DNA from 2 places in the Janthinobacterium sp. TPC_1 genome. Region 1 is predicted to be linked to the other one. Evidence: predicted binding sites of a transcription regulator. Region 1 holds the regulator's gene; the other holds the start of a gene.

Region 1 (8,303 bases):
AAAAAACAATGCTGAAAGCTTTTGATCGAATTGACATGCAAGCGACGACCGAGCGCGCCGTCGCGCTGGCCCGCACCACCTTGCAGATCGAGTCCGACGCCATCGTTGCGCTGCACGCGCGCCTGGCCACGGACGACAGCGTGGGCCGCGCCGTGGCGATGTTGCTGCAGTGCAAAGGAAGAGTCGTCGTCTCCGGCATCGGCAAGTCCGGCCATATCGCGCGCAAGATTGCCGCCACCCTCGCTTCCACCGGCACGCCGGCCCTGTTTGTGCATCCGGCCGAAGCGGCCCATGGCGACCTGGGCATGGTCACCTCGGAAGATGCTTTTATTGCAATATCGTACTCCGGCGAATCGTCGGAACTGATGGCCATCATGCCCGTCGTCAAGCGCATGGGCGGCGTGCTCATTTCCATGACGGGCAAGCCGAATTCCAGCCTGGCCCAGCTGGCCGACGTGCACCTGGATATTTCCGTCGAGAAAGAAGCCTGTCCGCTGAACCTGGCGCCGACGGCCAGCACCACCGTCACCCTGGCCTTGGGCGACGCGATCGCCGTGGCCTTGCTCGACTTGCGCGGCTTCAAGGAAGAAGATTTTGCCCGCTCGCACCCGGGCGGCGCCCTGGGCCGCCGCCTGCTCACGCACGTGCATGACGTCATGCGCAGCGGCGATCGGGTGCCGAAGGTGCCGGTGGAAGCCTCGCTGCTGCAGGCGCTGGAAGAAATGACGAAGAAGGGCATGGGCATGACGGCCGTCGTCGATGCGGACAACCGTCCCGTGGGCGTGTTTACGGATGGCGACTTGCGCCGCATGTTCGAGCGCGTGCAGGATTTCACGCAGGTGGCGATCCGCGACGTCATGCATGCGCAGCCGCGCAGCATCGCGCCCGAGCGCCTGGCCGTCGATGCCGTGGCCGTGATGGAGCAGTTCCGCATCAACCAGATGCTGGTCGTCGATGCCGACGGCAAGCTGGTGGGCGCCCTGCATATCCATGATCTGACGCAAGCGAAGGTGATCTGATGGAGAGCGTGGCGGACAACCTGGCGCGCGCGGCCAAGGTCAAACTGATGATCTTTGACGTCGATGGCGTGCTCACCGACGGCAGCCTGCATTTCGGCCCCGATGGCGAAATGATGAAAACGTTTAATGTGTATGATGGCCTGGGCATCAAGCTGCTGCAGGAATCGGGCGTGCAGACGGCCATCATCAGCGCGCGCCGCTCGGCCATCACGGCACGCCGGGCGCAAGACCTGGGTATTACCCACGTGCACCAGGGCGGCCACGACAAGCTGACGCCGTTTCGCGAACTGCTGGCGCTGACGGGCTTGACGGAAGAGCAATGCGGCTATATCGGCGACGATGTCATCGATGCGCCCATCCTGCGCCGCGTGGGCTTTGCCGTCAGCGTGCCGGGCGGGCGTCCGGAAGCGCAGGGCCTGGCGCACCATGTGACGCAGGCCGGCGGCGGCCGCGGCGCGGTGCGCGAGATCTGCGAATTCCTGCTGCGCGCCCAGGACAACTATGCGCGCGTGATGGCGCCGTTCCTGGAGTGAGGTGCCGTGCCTCGCCGCCAGTGACCTTTGAAAGAGTGAAGCCCTATGCGTAAGCCAGGAGGCGCCCATCGCTGGCGCATGATTTTTACCGTGCTGGGCGCGGTCGTCGTCGCGCTGGGCAGCTTCTGGCTGCTCGAAGTGATGAACAAGAATGGCCAGGACATCACGGCCAGCAAGCATCTGGATGAACCCGACTATTTCATTACCAATTTCAGTCTGGTGCGCATGGACTTGACGGGTAAGCCCAGTTATATCGTCTCGGGCACCAAGCTCACGCATTATCCGCTCGACGATTCGTCCGATATCGACCAGCCCTTCGTGCGCAAGCTCACGCCAGGCATGCCGCCGCTGAACATGAATGCGGAACTGGCGCATATCGACCAGGACAATACCCGGCTGCAACTGCACCGCAATGTCGTGATCGACCGCGCGGCCAGTCCGAAGGCGCAGAACCTGACGGTCAGGACGGAGGCGCTGACGGTGTTCCCGGATGAGGAAAGAATGGAAACGGACGTGCCGGTCGATATCCTGACGGGCGCCTCGCGCATCAATGGCATCGGCATGAAGGCCAATAATGCCACCGGCGTGGTGGAAGTGCAGAATGCGCTGCGCATGGTCCTCCCGCCGAAACCGCGCCCGGCCGCGGCGGCAAAATGACAGAATGAAACAAGGAAACCATACTATGAAGAAGATCTTGCTGTTGAGCGTATTTTCCCTGGCCATGATAGGGGGGGCGCATGCCGAGAAGGCCGATTCCGAGAAGGAAGCCGTCATCACGGCACGTAGCGGCCACGTCGATGACGTCAAGCAGGTGCGTACCCTGACGGGCGACGTCGTGCTGGTCAAGGGGACCCTGACCATGAAGGCGGGCCGGGCCCTGATCACGGAAGATCCGCAAGGCTACCAGTTCATCACCTTCTGGGCCGATCCCGGCAAGCTGGCCACCTTCCGCCAGAAGCGCGATGGCGCGGGCGACCTGTGGGTCGAAGGCGAAGCGGAGCGCGTGGAATACAACAACAAGACGGAAGTGGTGAAACTGTTTTCCAGGGCCAAGCTGACGCGCCTGGAAGGCACGAAAGTGACCGACGTGGCCAATGGCGCCTTCATCTCGTATGACAGCCGCAAGGAAGTGTTTGCGATGGAAAATTCCGACAGCGGCACCAGCACCCCCGATGGCGGCAGCGTGCGCATGGTGATCCAGCCGAAGAACAAGGCGCCGGCGGCGGAGAAAGCGCCGGCTACGCCCGCGCCAGGAAAGAAATAATGGACAATACCCGTTGCGGCAGCACCCTGATCGTTCGCGGGCTGCAAAAAACCTATGGCAAGCGCCAAGTCGTGCATGATGTCTCGCTGCAAGTCGAATGCGGCGAAGTGGTGGGTCTGCTGGGGCCGAACGGCGCCGGCAAGACGACTTCGTTCTACATGATCGTCGGCCTGGTGCCGTCGGACGGCGGCAGCATCGATATCAGCGGCGTGGACATTTCCAGCCTGCCGATCCACCGCCGCGCGCAGATGGGCCTGTCCTACCTGCCGCAGGAAGCGTCCGTGTTCCGCAAGCTGACGGTGGAAGACAATATCCGCGCCGTGCTGGAAATCCAGACCGTCGAAGGCCGTCCCCTGAAGAAGGCCGAGATCGAGGAGCGCCTGGATAAACTGCTGGCCGACTTGCAGATTGAAAAGCTGCGCGAGAACCAGGCCCTGTCCCTGTCCGGCGGCGAGCGCCGCCGCGTGGAAATCGCCCGCGCGCTGGCCACCGACCCGCGTTTCGTGCTGCTCGACGAACCGTTTGCCGGCGTGGATCCGATCGCCGTGATCGAAATCCAGCGCATCGTGCGTTTCTTGAAGGAGCGCAATATCGGCGTGCTGATTACCGATCATAATGTGCGCGAGACGCTGGGTATTTGCGACCGTGCCTACATCATCAACCAGGGCTCGGTGCTGGCGTCGGGACGCCCCGACGACATCATCGCGAACGAGTCGGTACGCCGGGTCTATCTGGGCGAACACTTCCGCATGTGAGCCAATGAAACAATCATTGCAGCTGCGCACGTCGCAGCACCTGGCACTGACGCCGCAGTTGCAGCAATCGATACGCCTGCTGCAATTATCCACCCTGGAATTGCACCAGGAACTCGAGCAGCTGCTGACGGACAATCCCTTGCTCGAACGCCTCGACGATCCGCTCGACCGTTCGCTGCGCCTGCTGTCCGACGGCGCCCTGAGTTCCACGGCCGCGCCGGCCGAAGCGCCGCCCCAGCCGCCAGGCCAGGAGGCGCCCGCCGCACCGGCCGAAGCGGACGGGTTTGACGGCGAGGCGGGCGAGGGCCCGGCCGCCGCGGAGGGCGGCGACAGCGACTGGAGCGAGGCGAGCCGGGGCAAGGCGCCCGACGATGAAGATTCGCGTCCGCAACTGGAGGCCCATCACTGCACCCTGCGCGAGCACCTGATGGAGCAGATGCGCGTGACGGTGCTTGAATTGCGCGACCGCGCGCTGGTCGAGCTGATCATCGATGCGCTCGACGACAATGGCTACCTGGAAGAGTCGCTCGACGACATCCTGGCGCGCCTGCCGGAAGAGCTGGAAATCGACGCTGACGAGATGCGCACGGCCTTGTCGCTGCTGCAAAGTTTCGATCCGCCGGGCGTGGGCGCGCGCAATGCGTCCGAATGCCTGGCGCTGCAAATCAGGCGCTTGCCGCACGTCGCCATGGTGACGCGGCGCATGGCCCTCGTCATCGTGGAAAAGCACCTGGCCTGGTTTGCCCAGCGCGATTTCAACAAGCTGAAAAAAGCCCTCGATTGCGACGATGAAGACTTGCGCGAGGCGCAGACGGTGATTCGCCAGTGTAATCCGCACCCGGGCGCCGTGTTCGCCTCGGACGTGTCCGATTACGTGGTGCCCGACGTCGTCGTCAAGCGCGCGCGCAATGGCTGGCAAGTCACCCTGAACAACGACGTCATGCCGCGCCTGCGCGTCAACGCCATGTACGCCAACTTGCTCAAGCAGGGCAAGGGCGAGGGCGCCATGGGCGCGCAGTTGCAGGAGGCCAAGTGGCTGATCAAGAATATGCGCCAGCGCTTCGATACCATCCTGCGCGTGGCACAGGCGATAGTAGAAAGACAAAAGAACTTTTTCTCGCATGGGGCCGTTGCCATGCGCCCCCTTGTGCTCCGTGAAATAGCTGATACACTGGGTTTACACGAGAGTACTATCTCGCGGGTAACAACTCAAAAGTACATGCTGACCCCGCACGGCATGTTCGAGTTGAAATATTTCTTTGGTAGCCATGTCGCCACCGAAGCGGGGGGGGAAGCGTCATCGACGGCGATACGGGCATTGATCGTGCAACTGACAGGAGCAGAAGACCCTAAAAATCCTTTATCCGACAGTAAGATTGCGGACATGCTGGGGGAACAAGGCATGGTGATTGCGCGACGTACTGTTGCCAAATACCGGGAAGCGTTGAAAATTCCGCCAGTGAGCCTGCGTAAGTGTTTGTAAGTTTTTTTCGGTTCCTCTGCGGGCCGGATAGGATGGACCGCACGAACCCGATCATCTTTAGGAGTGTGTATGAATCTCACCATCAGCGGACATCATCTCGAAGTGACACCAGCCATCCGTGAATACGTACAAACGAAGCTGGAGCGCGTGAAACGTCATTTCGATCAAGTTATCGATATTGCCGTGATTCTGACCGTGGATAACCTCAAAGAGAAAGAAAAACGTCAAAAGGCCGAAGTCAACCTGCGTCTGAGTGGCAAAACTGTCTATGTGGAAAGCCTGGCACACGACTTGTATGCCGCAATCGATACCCTGATCGACAAGCTCGATAGGCAAGTGATGAAATACAAAACCAAAGTGCAAGGGCACGGTAAAGAGGCGATCAAGCATCTGCCAGACAACTCAGAGGAAGACGCCGTCGTCGCCGTCTAAGGCCACCGGCTTCCCCCAGTTGTGATCAACTAAGGGCGCACATTGCGCCCTTTTTTGCGTCCTGCGGGAAGCAATATCCGTGGTGAAAGCGCTAGAATGCGCCATCCTCACTTCTTTCCTGCCTGCCATGAGCGACTTCGTCCAGACCTCCATCCGCAACCGCACGGGCCACATCGTGCTCGACCGCCCGAAAGCCTTGAACTCCCTGTCGCTGGAGATGGTGCGCACCCTGAGCGCTGCCTTGCTGGCCTGGCGCGACGATCCGCAGGTGGACGCCGTGGTGATCCGCTCCAGCAGCGAAAAGGCCCTGTGCGCCGGCGGCGATATCCGTTTCTTTTACGATGCGGGCCTGGCCACGCCGCAAGGCGGCAGCGCCCTGCTGGAAGATTTCTTTACGGAAGAATACGCGTTAAATCATGTCATTCACTTTTATCCGAAACCGTATATCGCCGTGATGGACGGCGTGGTGATGGGCGGCGGCATGGGCGTGGCGCAAGCCGGGCCCGGCAACCAGTTGCGCATCGTCACGGGCCGCACGCGCATGGCCATGCCGGAAGTCAATATTGGCCTGTTCCCCGACGTGGGCGGCAGTTACTTTCTTTCCCGCCTGGCGGGCCGGCTGGGCCTGTACCTGGGCTTGACGGGCCTGACCATCGGTGCGGCCGATGCCCTGTACACGGGCCTGGCCGATGTGTATCTGCCCGAGGCGCAGATGGGGGCGCTGCTGGCCCTGTTCGACTCGACGCCGGGCGAGGCCTTGCCGGTGGCCATCAAGGCGCTGGCGGCGCCGTTCCAGGCCGAGGCGGGCGCGGCTTCCCTGGCCACGGCGCGCGCGGCGCTGGACCGCCACTTCGGCGCGGGTTCGGTGGCCGCCATCATGGCCTCGCTGGCGCAGGACCACAGCGCGTTCGCCGCGAAGGCCCTGGCGGCCATGCGCCTGCGCTCGCCCTTGATGATGTCGGTGACCCTGGAATTGCTGCAGCGGGGCGCCCACCTGGGCGTGGCCGACTGCCTGCGCATGGAGCGCACGCTGGTGCGCCACAATTTCGCGCATGGCGAAGTGCTCGAGGGCGTGCGCGCGCTGGTGGTCGACAAGGACAATGCGCCGCGCTGGAACCCCTCAACCCTGGACGAGGTCGATGCCAGCATGGTGGCGCGTTTCTTTGCCCCCGTGTGGCCGGCGCAAGCGCATCCGCTGCGCCACCTCGACTGATTAAGAACGCTCGCGGTGGCGCAGCACGACCCGCTCGTTGGGGCCGAAATACTGCGCCAGCCGCTCCGCCATGTACACGGAGCGGTGCTGGCCGCCCGTGCAGCCGAGGGCCACCGTCAGGTAGCTGCGGTTGTCGGACTTGAATGACGGCAACCATTTCTCGATGAAGGCGCGGATGTCGGCCAGCAGTTCCAGCGCGCTCGGCTGGGCGTCGAGGAAGGCGATCACGGGAGCGTCGCGTCCGTCGAGCGGGCGCAGCGCCAGGTCGTAATACGGATTCGGCAGGGCCCGCACGTCGAAGACGAAATCGGCATCGAGCGGCACGCCCAGCTTGAAGGCGAACGATTCGAAGAACAGGGTCAGCGGCGCGCGTTCGGAGGCGACGATATCCTTGATCCAGGCGCGCAGTTTGTTCGCGCTCAGTTCCGAGGTATCGATCACATGGCCCAATTGCTCGATGGCCGACAGGCGTTCGCGCTCTTCGGAGATGCATTCGATCAGGGTGCGGCGGCTGGCCGGATTCTGGTTCGGGCGCAATTCGTGCGACAGAGGGTGGCTGCGCCGCGTTTCCGAGAAGCGCGCCACCAGCGAATGCGTGGTGGCTGTCAGGAACATGACCTTGACGTCGTGCCCCTGGTCGCGCAGCAGCGCCACATTGTGCGGCAAGCTGACGAGCGACTCGGCGCTGCGCGCATCGACGGCCACGGCCAGCTGCGGCGTGCCTTCGTCAAGCAGGGTTTGCACCAGGCTGGGCAGCAAGGCTGGCGGCAGGTTGTCGACACAATAGTAGCCGGTATCTTCCAGCACATTGAGCGCGACGGATTTACCGGAGCCGGATATTCCGGTGATAAGGACGATATGCATAGCCCGATCATACAATAAAGACCGGCGCTGCGCTCCCGAGGCAATGATCTTTACAAATTATTGCAATTTGGACTGTAGTATTTCTTTGCTGCACGCGCCAACAATGTTGTCGGATTAGCGGGGCCGCCGAGGTGGGGCCTTGCCCCACCTCGGCGGCCCCGCTAATCCGACCTGCGTTGTTAATCGCCGCTCATGGCGAGGCGTTGGTGGAGCAGGGGTTTCGGAGAGCCTTGCTCTCCGCCTGCGTAACGGTTCACCCATGCATGGGTGAACTCCTTGCAACGCTAATCGCCACTCATGGCGAGGCGTTGCCGCTCCATGAACTCCTGCAGGGTATCGATGCCGCGCAGCTGCAGAATCGTATTGCGCACGGCCGCTTCCAGCAGCACGGCGATGTTGCGGCCGGCGGCGACGGGGATGACGACCTTGCGCACGGGCAAGCCCAGCACGTCTTCCGTGGGGAACAGGAAGGGCAGGCGCTCGACTTCCTCTTCCAGCGCGTTGCGGCGCACCAGGTGCACGATCAGTTTCAGGCGCATCTTGCGGCGCACGGCCGTTTCGCCAAAGATGGCCTTGATATCGAGCAAACCCAGCCCCCGCACTTCCAGCAGGTTTTGCAGCAGGGGCGGGCAGCGGCCTTCGATCATATTCGGCGCGATGCGCGAAAATTCGACGGCGTCGTCGGCCACCAGGCCGTGGCTGCGCGAAATCAGCTCCAGCCCCAGCTCGCTCTTGCCCAG
Region 2 (8,303 bases), 230 kb from region 1:
GTTTGTTTTCTTCACCGAGAATGATGATCTGGAAGATGCGTTTGTCCTGCGCCACAAAACGGCCGACCAGCAGGACAGGCTTGCCTTGCTGCGTCCCCGTCGCCTCGACGCTCAGCGAGCTGCGTTGATGGCTGCCGGCTGCCGTGCTGGTGGCAGCCGAGGCCAGCTTTTCGCTGCGCACGACGCCATTGATATTTTTCAGCAGCGCCGTCTTCATGGCGGGCAGGGCCGCTTGCGCCTGCTCCGTGCTGTCGAGTATGGCACTGCCGATGGCGAAGGTAGCGCCATCGACCTCGCTGGCCGTCATGGTCAGGCTGACTTTCTTGCCATCGAGATCGATTTCGCGCGTCAGCACGGCCGGCTTGCCTGGAAACAGGGCCGTGAACTGGGCGTCAGGGCTGCGATAGTCGCGCCAGTCGAATTTCGGACTGCAGGCGGACAGGATGCTGGCGGCCGCGAGCGTCGTCAGCAAGAGGGCAAGTGATGTTTTTTTCATCAGCAGATGGTAGCAGCGCCGCCAATCGCGCGCAATCGCGCACGTGTGGCGTTCACTGGCAGCCTTATATTTCACGCAGCACGCGGCGGTACTGGATCGCTTCGGCAATATGCGGCTGTGTGATGGCAGGGCTGCCCGCCAGGTCCGCGATGCTGCGCGCCACGCGCAGTACCCGGTGATAGGTGCGCGCCGACCAGTGCAGGCGCGTCATGGCGCCATGCAGCAACTGTTCGCCATGTGGCTCCAGGCGGCAATGCTGTTCGATTTCCGTGTTGCTCAGCCTCTGGTTCGCTTTACCCTGGCGTGCCAGTTGCAAGGCATAGGCTGCCGCTACCCGTGTGGCGATCCGCTGCGTGGATTCTCCGGCACCGGCTTGGCGGCCCAGCGCCGCCGGCGGCATGGCGGCCACTTCAATCTGCAGGTCGATACGGTCGAGTAGCGGGCCGGACAGGCGATTGTGATAACGGAGCACGGCGTCCGGCGTGCAGCGGCAACGGCCGGACGCGTGGCCCAGATAGCCGCACGGGCAGGGATTCATGGCAGCGATCAACTGAAAGCGGGCAGGAAACTCGGCCTGGCGGGCCGCGCGCGAAATGCTGATGACGCCCGATTCCATGGGCTGGCGCAGCACATCGAGCACCCGGCGCTGGAATTCGGCGATTTCGTCGAGAAACAGCACGCCACAGTGGGCCAGCGAGATTTCGCCAGGCCGCGGCACGTTGCCGCCGCCTACCAGGGCCACGCCCGATGCCGTCTGGTGCGGGGCGCGGTAGGGCCGCCGCTTCCACTGTTCCACCTTGAAGTGGCCGCCCAGGGAATGCACGGCGGCCGATTCCAGTGCCTCTTCATCGCTCATGGGTGGCAATACGCCAGGAAAACGGCTGGCCAGCATGGTCTTGCCTGCGCCCGGCGGCCCCACCATCAGGACGTTATGGCCGCCCGCTGCCGCCACTTCCAGCGCCCGCCGCGCCTGTTGCTGCCCTTGTACGTCGGCAAAGTCGGGATACGGGAAAGCGGGGACAGTCAGCATGGGCTGGTGGCGCTGCAGGGCTGTCTGGCTGGCATGCGCGGCAAAGTGCGCGCAGACCTCGAGCAGGCTGTGGGCGGGATAGATGCAGGCATCGCTGACCAGCGCCGCCTCGTCCGCGCGTTCGCTGCTGCGGCAGGATGAAGGCGCGCGGTACGCCGCTCTTGCCGCGTTGCATGGCAAAGGTCATGGCCAGGGCGCCGCGGATCGGGCGCAGCTGGCCCGACAGCGACAGTTCGCCGGCAAATTCGTAGTGGTGTAATTGGTCGCCCGGTAACTGGCCGGAGGCGGCCAGGATGCCCAGCGCGATGGGCAAGTCGAAGCGGCCCGATTCCTTGGGCAAGTCTGCCGGCGCCAGATTGGCCGTAATGCGCCGCGCCGGCATCTCGAAGCCGCAGTTTTGCAGCGCGGCCCGCACGCGGTCGCGCGATTCTTTCACTTCCGTATCGGGCAGGCCGACGATGGTAAAAGAAGGCAAGCCATTGGCGAGGTGGACTTCGACATTCACCTCGGGCGCCTCCATGCCGGCCAGGGCGCGGCTTTTCAGGACTGCCAGACTCATCAGACCCCCTGCACCGCGAACGCGGGCAGTATCAGTCTAGCCCTTGCAACAGTCTGAAGCTTGATGTGTGCCAGCAAGGCTGCCGATTGCGGTGCCTTGCCTGCCCTGCATTAAGCCTTCGGGTCGTTCAGGCGTGTTTCCAGTTCGATCAGGCGCAATTCCAGTGCATCGAGCTTGGCGCGCGTCTTGGCCAGCACTTGTGCCTGGATATCGAATTCTTCGCGCGTGACGAGGTCCAGGCGGGCGAAACCCTGGGTCATCATCGATTTCACGTTTTTCTCGATATCCTTGGCCGGCGAGTTCTCGATGGCTTGGTGGATCTTGCCTTGCAAGTCGTTAAAGAAGGTATTCATGTCCATGGTCAGTCCTTTTATGGTGCGGCATGTGCATCGCACCATTGCGGTGCACAGCAGTGTTAATCTGGTGCGAAAATAGGCAAATCCACAACGCTCCAGCAGCGTATTCCCGCATGCCCAGCGGCTTGCAGGGTATGTATGGACGGAAATGCACCTATCAAGGTAGCAATATAGCTGGCACGTATTCTGCTAAAGAAGGTATGAACGCTTTGTGATCTCCAGCCAAGATTTTAAACCTCAACCGCTTTAAAAGTTCAATAAAAGGGAATCGCCATGAAGAATCTGTCCAAGAACATGACTTTAGCAGCCGCATTGACGTTGGCCATGACCGCCCTGAGCGGTAGCGCCATGGCCCAGGATGCAGTGGCGGCGCCTGCTGCGGCCGAAGCCGTTCCTGATAACGTGGTGAGCTACAACGTGGCGCTGACCAGCGACTACCGTTACCGCGGCATCTCGCAAAGCCGCCTGAACCCGGCCATCAGCGGCGGTGCCGACTATACCCATAACCCGACGGGCCTGTACGTGGGCACCTGGCTGTCGAGCATCAAATGGATCAAGGACGGCGGCGGCGATACGAATCTGGAATGGGATATCTATGCCGGCAAGCGGGGCGAGATCAGCAAGGATTTCACCTATGACGTGGGCGGCCTGTATTACTTCTATCCATCGAATGGCTTGAGCACGAATGCGAACACCTTCGAGCTGTACGGCCAACTGGGCTACGGCCCGATGTATATCAAATACTCGCATTCGACCACGAATCTGTTCGGTGTCGCCGACAGCAAGAACAGCGGCTACCTCGACGTGGGCGCCAACGTCGAGGTGCATGATGGCTACATGCTGAACCTGCATGTGGGGCGCCAGAAAGTCGAGCACAACGATGCCCTCAGCTATAACGATTACAAGATCGGCGTGACCAAGGACTTCGGCATGGCGACCGTTTCCCTGGCGGCCGTCAAAGCCAACATCACGTCGCTGGCACCGAATGGCAAGAATCTGGCGAAATCCGGTCTCGTGCTGACCGTGTCCAAAACCTTTTAAGCGAGACTGCCATGAAAATGATTACCGCAATCATTAAACCGTTCAAACTGGACGAAGTACGCGAAGCTTTGTCGGCTATCAATGTGCAAGGCATTACCGTCACCGAAGTCAAAGGCTTCGGCCGCCAGAAAGGCCACACGGAACTCTACCGTGGTGCTGAGTATGTCGTCGATTTCTTGCCAAAAACCAAGATTGAAGCGGCCGTCGATGACGCCATTGTCGACCAGGCCATCGAGGCGATCGAAGGTGCCGCGCGTACCGGTAAGATCGGCGATGGCAAGATTTTCGTCTACAACCTGGAACAGGTCATCCGCATCCGTACCGGTGAAACCGGCAACGAAGCGCTCTAAGGGGAATATCGATGCGTAAAAATATAACAAAATTGCTAGCTGGGTTTGCCTGTCTGTGTGCGTTTGGCGTCGCCACGCCGAGCTTTGCCGATGCTCCCGCCAAGACGGAGGCCGCCACGACGTCGGCCGTCGCCGCCCCCGCCGTCACGCCCGCGGCTGACGCAACAGCGCCGGCTGCCGCCGCTCCGGCCCCGGCCGCTGCCGCGCCAGCCGCCGCGCCCGTTGCCAACAAGGGCGATACCAGTTTCATGATGATTTCCACCTTGCTGGTGATTTTGATGACCATCCCCGGCCTGGCCCTGTTCTACGGCGGCCTGGTGCGCTCGAAAAACATGCTGTCGGTGCTGATGCAAGTGTTCATGGTGTTCGCGCTGGTGATCGTGCTGTGGTGCATTTATGGCTACTCGATCGCTTTCACGGAAAAAACCGCCTTCTTCGGTGGCTTCGACCGCCTGTTCCTGAACGGTATCTGGGACCCGGCCAAGGGCACGTTTGCCGCCGCCGCCACCTTCAGCAAGGGCGTCGTCATTCCCGAGTTCGTCTTCGTGGCCTTCCAGGGCACGTTTGCCGCCATCACTTGCGCACTGATCGTCGGCGCCTTTGCCGAGCGCGCCAAGTTTGCCGCCGTGCTGGCCTTCGTCGTGCTGTGGTTCACGTTTGCCTACCTGCCGGCCGCCCACATGGTCTGGTTCTGGACCGGTCCTGACCTGATCACCAACGCCGCCACCTCGGCCAGCGAAGCCCTGAAAGCGGGCTGGATCTGGCAAAAAGGCGCGCTGGACTTCGCCGGCGGCACCGTGGTGCACATCAATGCCGCCGCCGTCGCCGGCCTGGTGGGCGCCATCATGATCGGCAAACGCGTCGGCTACGGCCGCGAATCGATGGCGCCGCACTCGCTGACGATGACCATGATCGGTGCGTCGCTGCTGTGGGTGGGCTGGTTCGGCTTCAATGCGGGTTCGTCGCTGGAAGCGGGCGACGTGGCGGCATTGGCTTTCGTCAACACCTTGCTGGCCACTGCTGCCGCCACCCTGTCGTGGGTACTTGGCGAATGGATCAGCAAAGGCAAGCCTTCCATGCTCGGCGGCGCATCGGGCGCCGTGGCCGGCCTGGTGGCGATCACCCCGGCGGCCGGCTTTGTCGGCCCGATGGGCGGCCTGGTCATCGGCTTGCTGGCCGGTATCGTCTGCCTGTGGGGCGTGAATGGCCTGAAACGCCTGATCGGCGCCGACGATTCGCTCGACGTGTTCGGCGTGCATGGCGTGGGCGGTATCCTCGGCGCCTTGCTGACGGGCGTGTTTGCGGCACCGCAACTGGGGGCGGCCAGGGCATCTTCGACTACGTCACCAACAAGATGTCGGCCGACCCGTATTCGATCGCTCATCAGGTGTGGGTGCAGGCGCAAGCGGTCGGTACCACCATCCTGTGGTCGGCGCTGGTCTCCATCGTCGCCTATAAGCTGGTCGACATCGTCATCGGCTTGCGCGTACCGGAAGAAGAAGAGCGCGAAGGCCTCGACATCACCAGCCATGGCGAGCAAGCATATCATGGCTAAATAGCAATGTTCTGGCATGCCCGCGCCCCGGCGCGGCATGTCCGGCTGGAAAAGGCGCCTCATTGAGGTGCCTTTTTTTCGTTGTGGGAATGGAAAAGGTCTTTAAAACAAGGCTTTTGCCCCGATTTGGGGTACTTACACGGTAATATAGTCGGCAGTTCTGTGTGCTTTTTTGAATACTGCACATAATTTAAGGATGTAACTATGGTTCCCCATCTCGTCACGGCCCTGACCGGACCGCTGCTCGACCTCGAAAAAAAGATTCTGGCCGCGACGCCGGCCATTGAGCGCTGGTTCCGCATGGAGTGGCAAGAACACACGCCGCCCTTCTATTGCTCGGTAGACTTGCGCAATGCCGGCTACAAACTGGCGCCCGTCGATACCAATCTGTTCCCTGGCGGTTTTCATAACCTGGCCACGGAAATGCTGCCCCTGTCCGTGCAGGCGGCCATGGCCGCCATCGACAAGTATTGCCCGGACGCCCGCAACCTGCTGATCGTGCCGGAATTGCACAACACCACGCCGCAATACCTGCAGAACGTGGCGCGCCTGATGCAGATCTTCCGCCAGACGGGGCTGCACGTGCGCTTCGGTTCGTGGTCGCCCGAGATTACCCAGCCGACACCCTTGGCGTTGCCAGATGGCAACATGCTCGTCATCGAGCCCCTCGTGCGCCTGAACAATGGCCGCCGCCTGGGCTTGAAGGATTTCGACCCGTGCACGATCTTGCTGAATAACGACTTGTCAGACGGCATCCCCGATATCTTGCAAAACATCCATGAACAAAGCTTGCTGCCGCCCTTGCATGCGGGCTGGGCCTTGCGCCGCAAGAGCAACCACTACACGGCTTACGATGAAGTGGTGAAAAAATTCGGCAAGATGATCGATGTCGATCCGTGGATGCTCAATCCCTTCCACGCCAAGTGCAGCGACGTCAACTTCCAGGAAGGCGAGGGCGAAGACGCGCTGGCTGCCAGCGTGGACGTGCTGCTGGCCAAGATACGCAAGAAATACAAGGAATATGGCATCAAGGAAAAGCCCTTCGTCATTGTCAAGCCCGATGCGGGCACGTATGGCACGGGCATCATGACGGTGCGCGACGCGAGCGAAGTGCGCGACCTGTCGCGCAAGCAGCGCGACAGGATGTCCATCGTCAAGGACGGCAAGGTCGTCACGGACGTGATCATCCAGGAAGGCGTGCCCACGTTTGAAAGCATCAAGGATGCCGTGGCCGAGCCAGTCGTCTACATGATCGATCGCTATGTGGTGGGCGGTTTCTACCGCGTGCACGCGGAGAAGGGCGTGGACCAGAACCTGAATGCGCCCGGCTCGCAGTACGTGCCGCTGGCGTTTGCCCAGCAGCATGCCGTGCCGGACTTGAAGGCCAAGCCGGGCACGGCCGCGCCGAACCGCTTCTATGTGTATGGCGTGGTGGCGCGCCTGGCCTTGCTGGCCGCGTCGCTGGAAATGGAGCGCACGGACCCGAATCCCGAGGTGTATTGATCCCGCCCTGCGGCTCGCCGGGCGCAGTGACCACTGCGCCCGGCGATCTCGGCTAGAATCAAGCATTCCTTATCCAGGCTCCCCGATTGGACGCACCATGAAAATTGCATTCCTTGCCGACCCGCTGGCAGGCTTCAAGACTTACAAAGATTCCACCTTCGCCATGATGCGCGAGGCGGCCAAACGCGGCCACGCCGTGTACGCCTTCGAGCAGAAGGACATGGCGCTGGAAGAAGGCATCGTCACGGCACGGGTCACGGCACGAAAACACATCGCGCTGACGGGCGACGAACACGACTGGTACAAGGTCGTTTCCACCGAGGAAGTGCGCCTGTCGGCCCTGGACGCCATCATCGAGCGCAAGGACCCGCCGTTCGACATGGAATATGTGTACGGCACGTATTTGCTGGAACTGGCGGAAAAGCAGGGCGCGCACGTCTTCAACAAGCCGTCCGCCATCCGCGACAACAATGAAAAGCTGGCCATTGCCCAGTTTTCCGAATTCACCTCGCCGACCCTGGTGACGTCGGATGAAGCGCGCCTGCGCGCCTTCCACGCCAAGCACCAGGACGTCATCTTCAAGCCCCTCGACGGCATGGGCGGCACGGGCATCTTCCGCGTCAAGGCCGATGGCCTGAACCTGGGCGCCATCATCGAGACCTTGAGCGAGAACGGCGCGCAGACCATCATGGCGCAGCGTTTCATCGCCGACATCGTCAAGGGTGACAAGCGCATCCTCGTCATCGGCGGCAAGCCGGTGCCGTTTTCGCTGGCGCGCATCCCGCAGGCGGGCGAAGTGCGGGGCAACCTGGCGGCCGGCGGCACGGGCGTGGCGCAGCCATTGACGGCGCGCGACCTGGAAATCGCAGAAAAGCTGGGCCCGATCCTGGCCGCGCGGGGCCTGATGCTGGTAGGATTGGACGTGATCGGCGACTATCTGACGGAAGTCAATGTCACCAGCCCGACTTGCTTCCAGGAAATCATGCAGCAGACAGGTTTTGACGTGGCTGCCATGTTTGTCGATGCCGTCGAGCATGGCGTTGCGCAAGCGCAGCAGCGCTAGAAGGTGAAATGACTATGGTAGGGATTTTGCTCATGACACACGCACCGCTGGGACAGGCCTTCATCGCCGCCTGCGCGCATGTGTTTCGCGGGCCAACGGAACGTTTTGAAGCCATCGACGTCGTCGCCGACCAGGACCTGGCGGAAGTGCAAAAGCTGGCCTCCGAAGCCATCTGCCGCCTCGATGACGGCTCCGGCGTGCTGGTGATTACCGACGTGAAGGGCGGCACGCCGTCGAACTGCTGCAACAAGCTGGCCGATGCGGGCCGCGTGGAAGTCATCGCCGGCATCAGTCTGCCGATGTTGCTGCGCGCCATCACGTATCGCCGCGACACGCTCGACGTGGTGGTG

The links. Region 1 encodes sigma-54, which starts transcription at its own class of promoters, with help from an activator protein. Its sites were predicted from a motif close to TGGCANGNAANCTGCTTT; they were not measured.
Region 2: the regulator sigma-54 is predicted to act here: its motif matches at 2,617-2,634, upstream of ACQVLG_RS11395 (TorF family putative porin).

What each region holds. Positions count from the first base shown of each region.
Region 1 is NZ_CP195157.1:2,095,478-2,103,780, forward strand. Features, by position in the region: gene ACQVLG_RS10230 (KpsF/GutQ family sugar-phosphate isomerase) at 9-1,019, shown strand; gene ACQVLG_RS10235 (KdsC family phosphatase) at 1,019-1,552, shown strand; gene lptC (LPS export ABC transporter periplasmic protein LptC) at 1,598-2,209, shown strand; gene lptA (lipopolysaccharide transport periplasmic protein LptA) at 2,235-2,816, shown strand; gene lptB (LPS export ABC transporter ATP-binding protein) at 2,816-3,571, shown strand; gene ACQVLG_RS10255 (RNA polymerase factor sigma-54) at 3,576-5,054, shown strand; gene hpf (ribosome hibernation-promoting factor, HPF/YfiA family) at 5,124-5,486, shown strand; gene ACQVLG_RS10265 (3-hydroxyisobutyryl-CoA hydrolase) at 5,614-6,699, shown strand; gene rapZ (RNase adapter RapZ) at 6,700-7,563, opposite strand; gene hprK (HPr(Ser) kinase/phosphatase) at 7,848-8,303, opposite strand, start outside.
Region 2 is NZ_CP195157.1:2,321,412-2,329,714, forward strand. Features, by position in the region: gene ACQVLG_RS11380 (hypothetical protein) at 1-496, opposite strand, end outside; partial or broken gene ACQVLG_RS11385 (YifB family Mg chelatase-like AAA ATPase) at 561-2,085, opposite strand; gene ACQVLG_RS11390 (accessory factor UbiK family protein) at 2,196-2,444, opposite strand; gene ACQVLG_RS11395 (TorF family putative porin) at 2,715-3,482, shown strand; gene ACQVLG_RS11400 (P-II family nitrogen regulator) at 3,494-3,832, shown strand; partial or broken gene ACQVLG_RS11405 (ammonium transporter) at 3,844-5,387, shown strand; gene gshA (glutamate--cysteine ligase) at 5,592-6,890, shown strand; gene gshB (glutathione synthase) at 6,988-7,953, shown strand; gene ACQVLG_RS11420 (PTS sugar transporter subunit IIA) at 7,968-8,303, shown strand, end outside.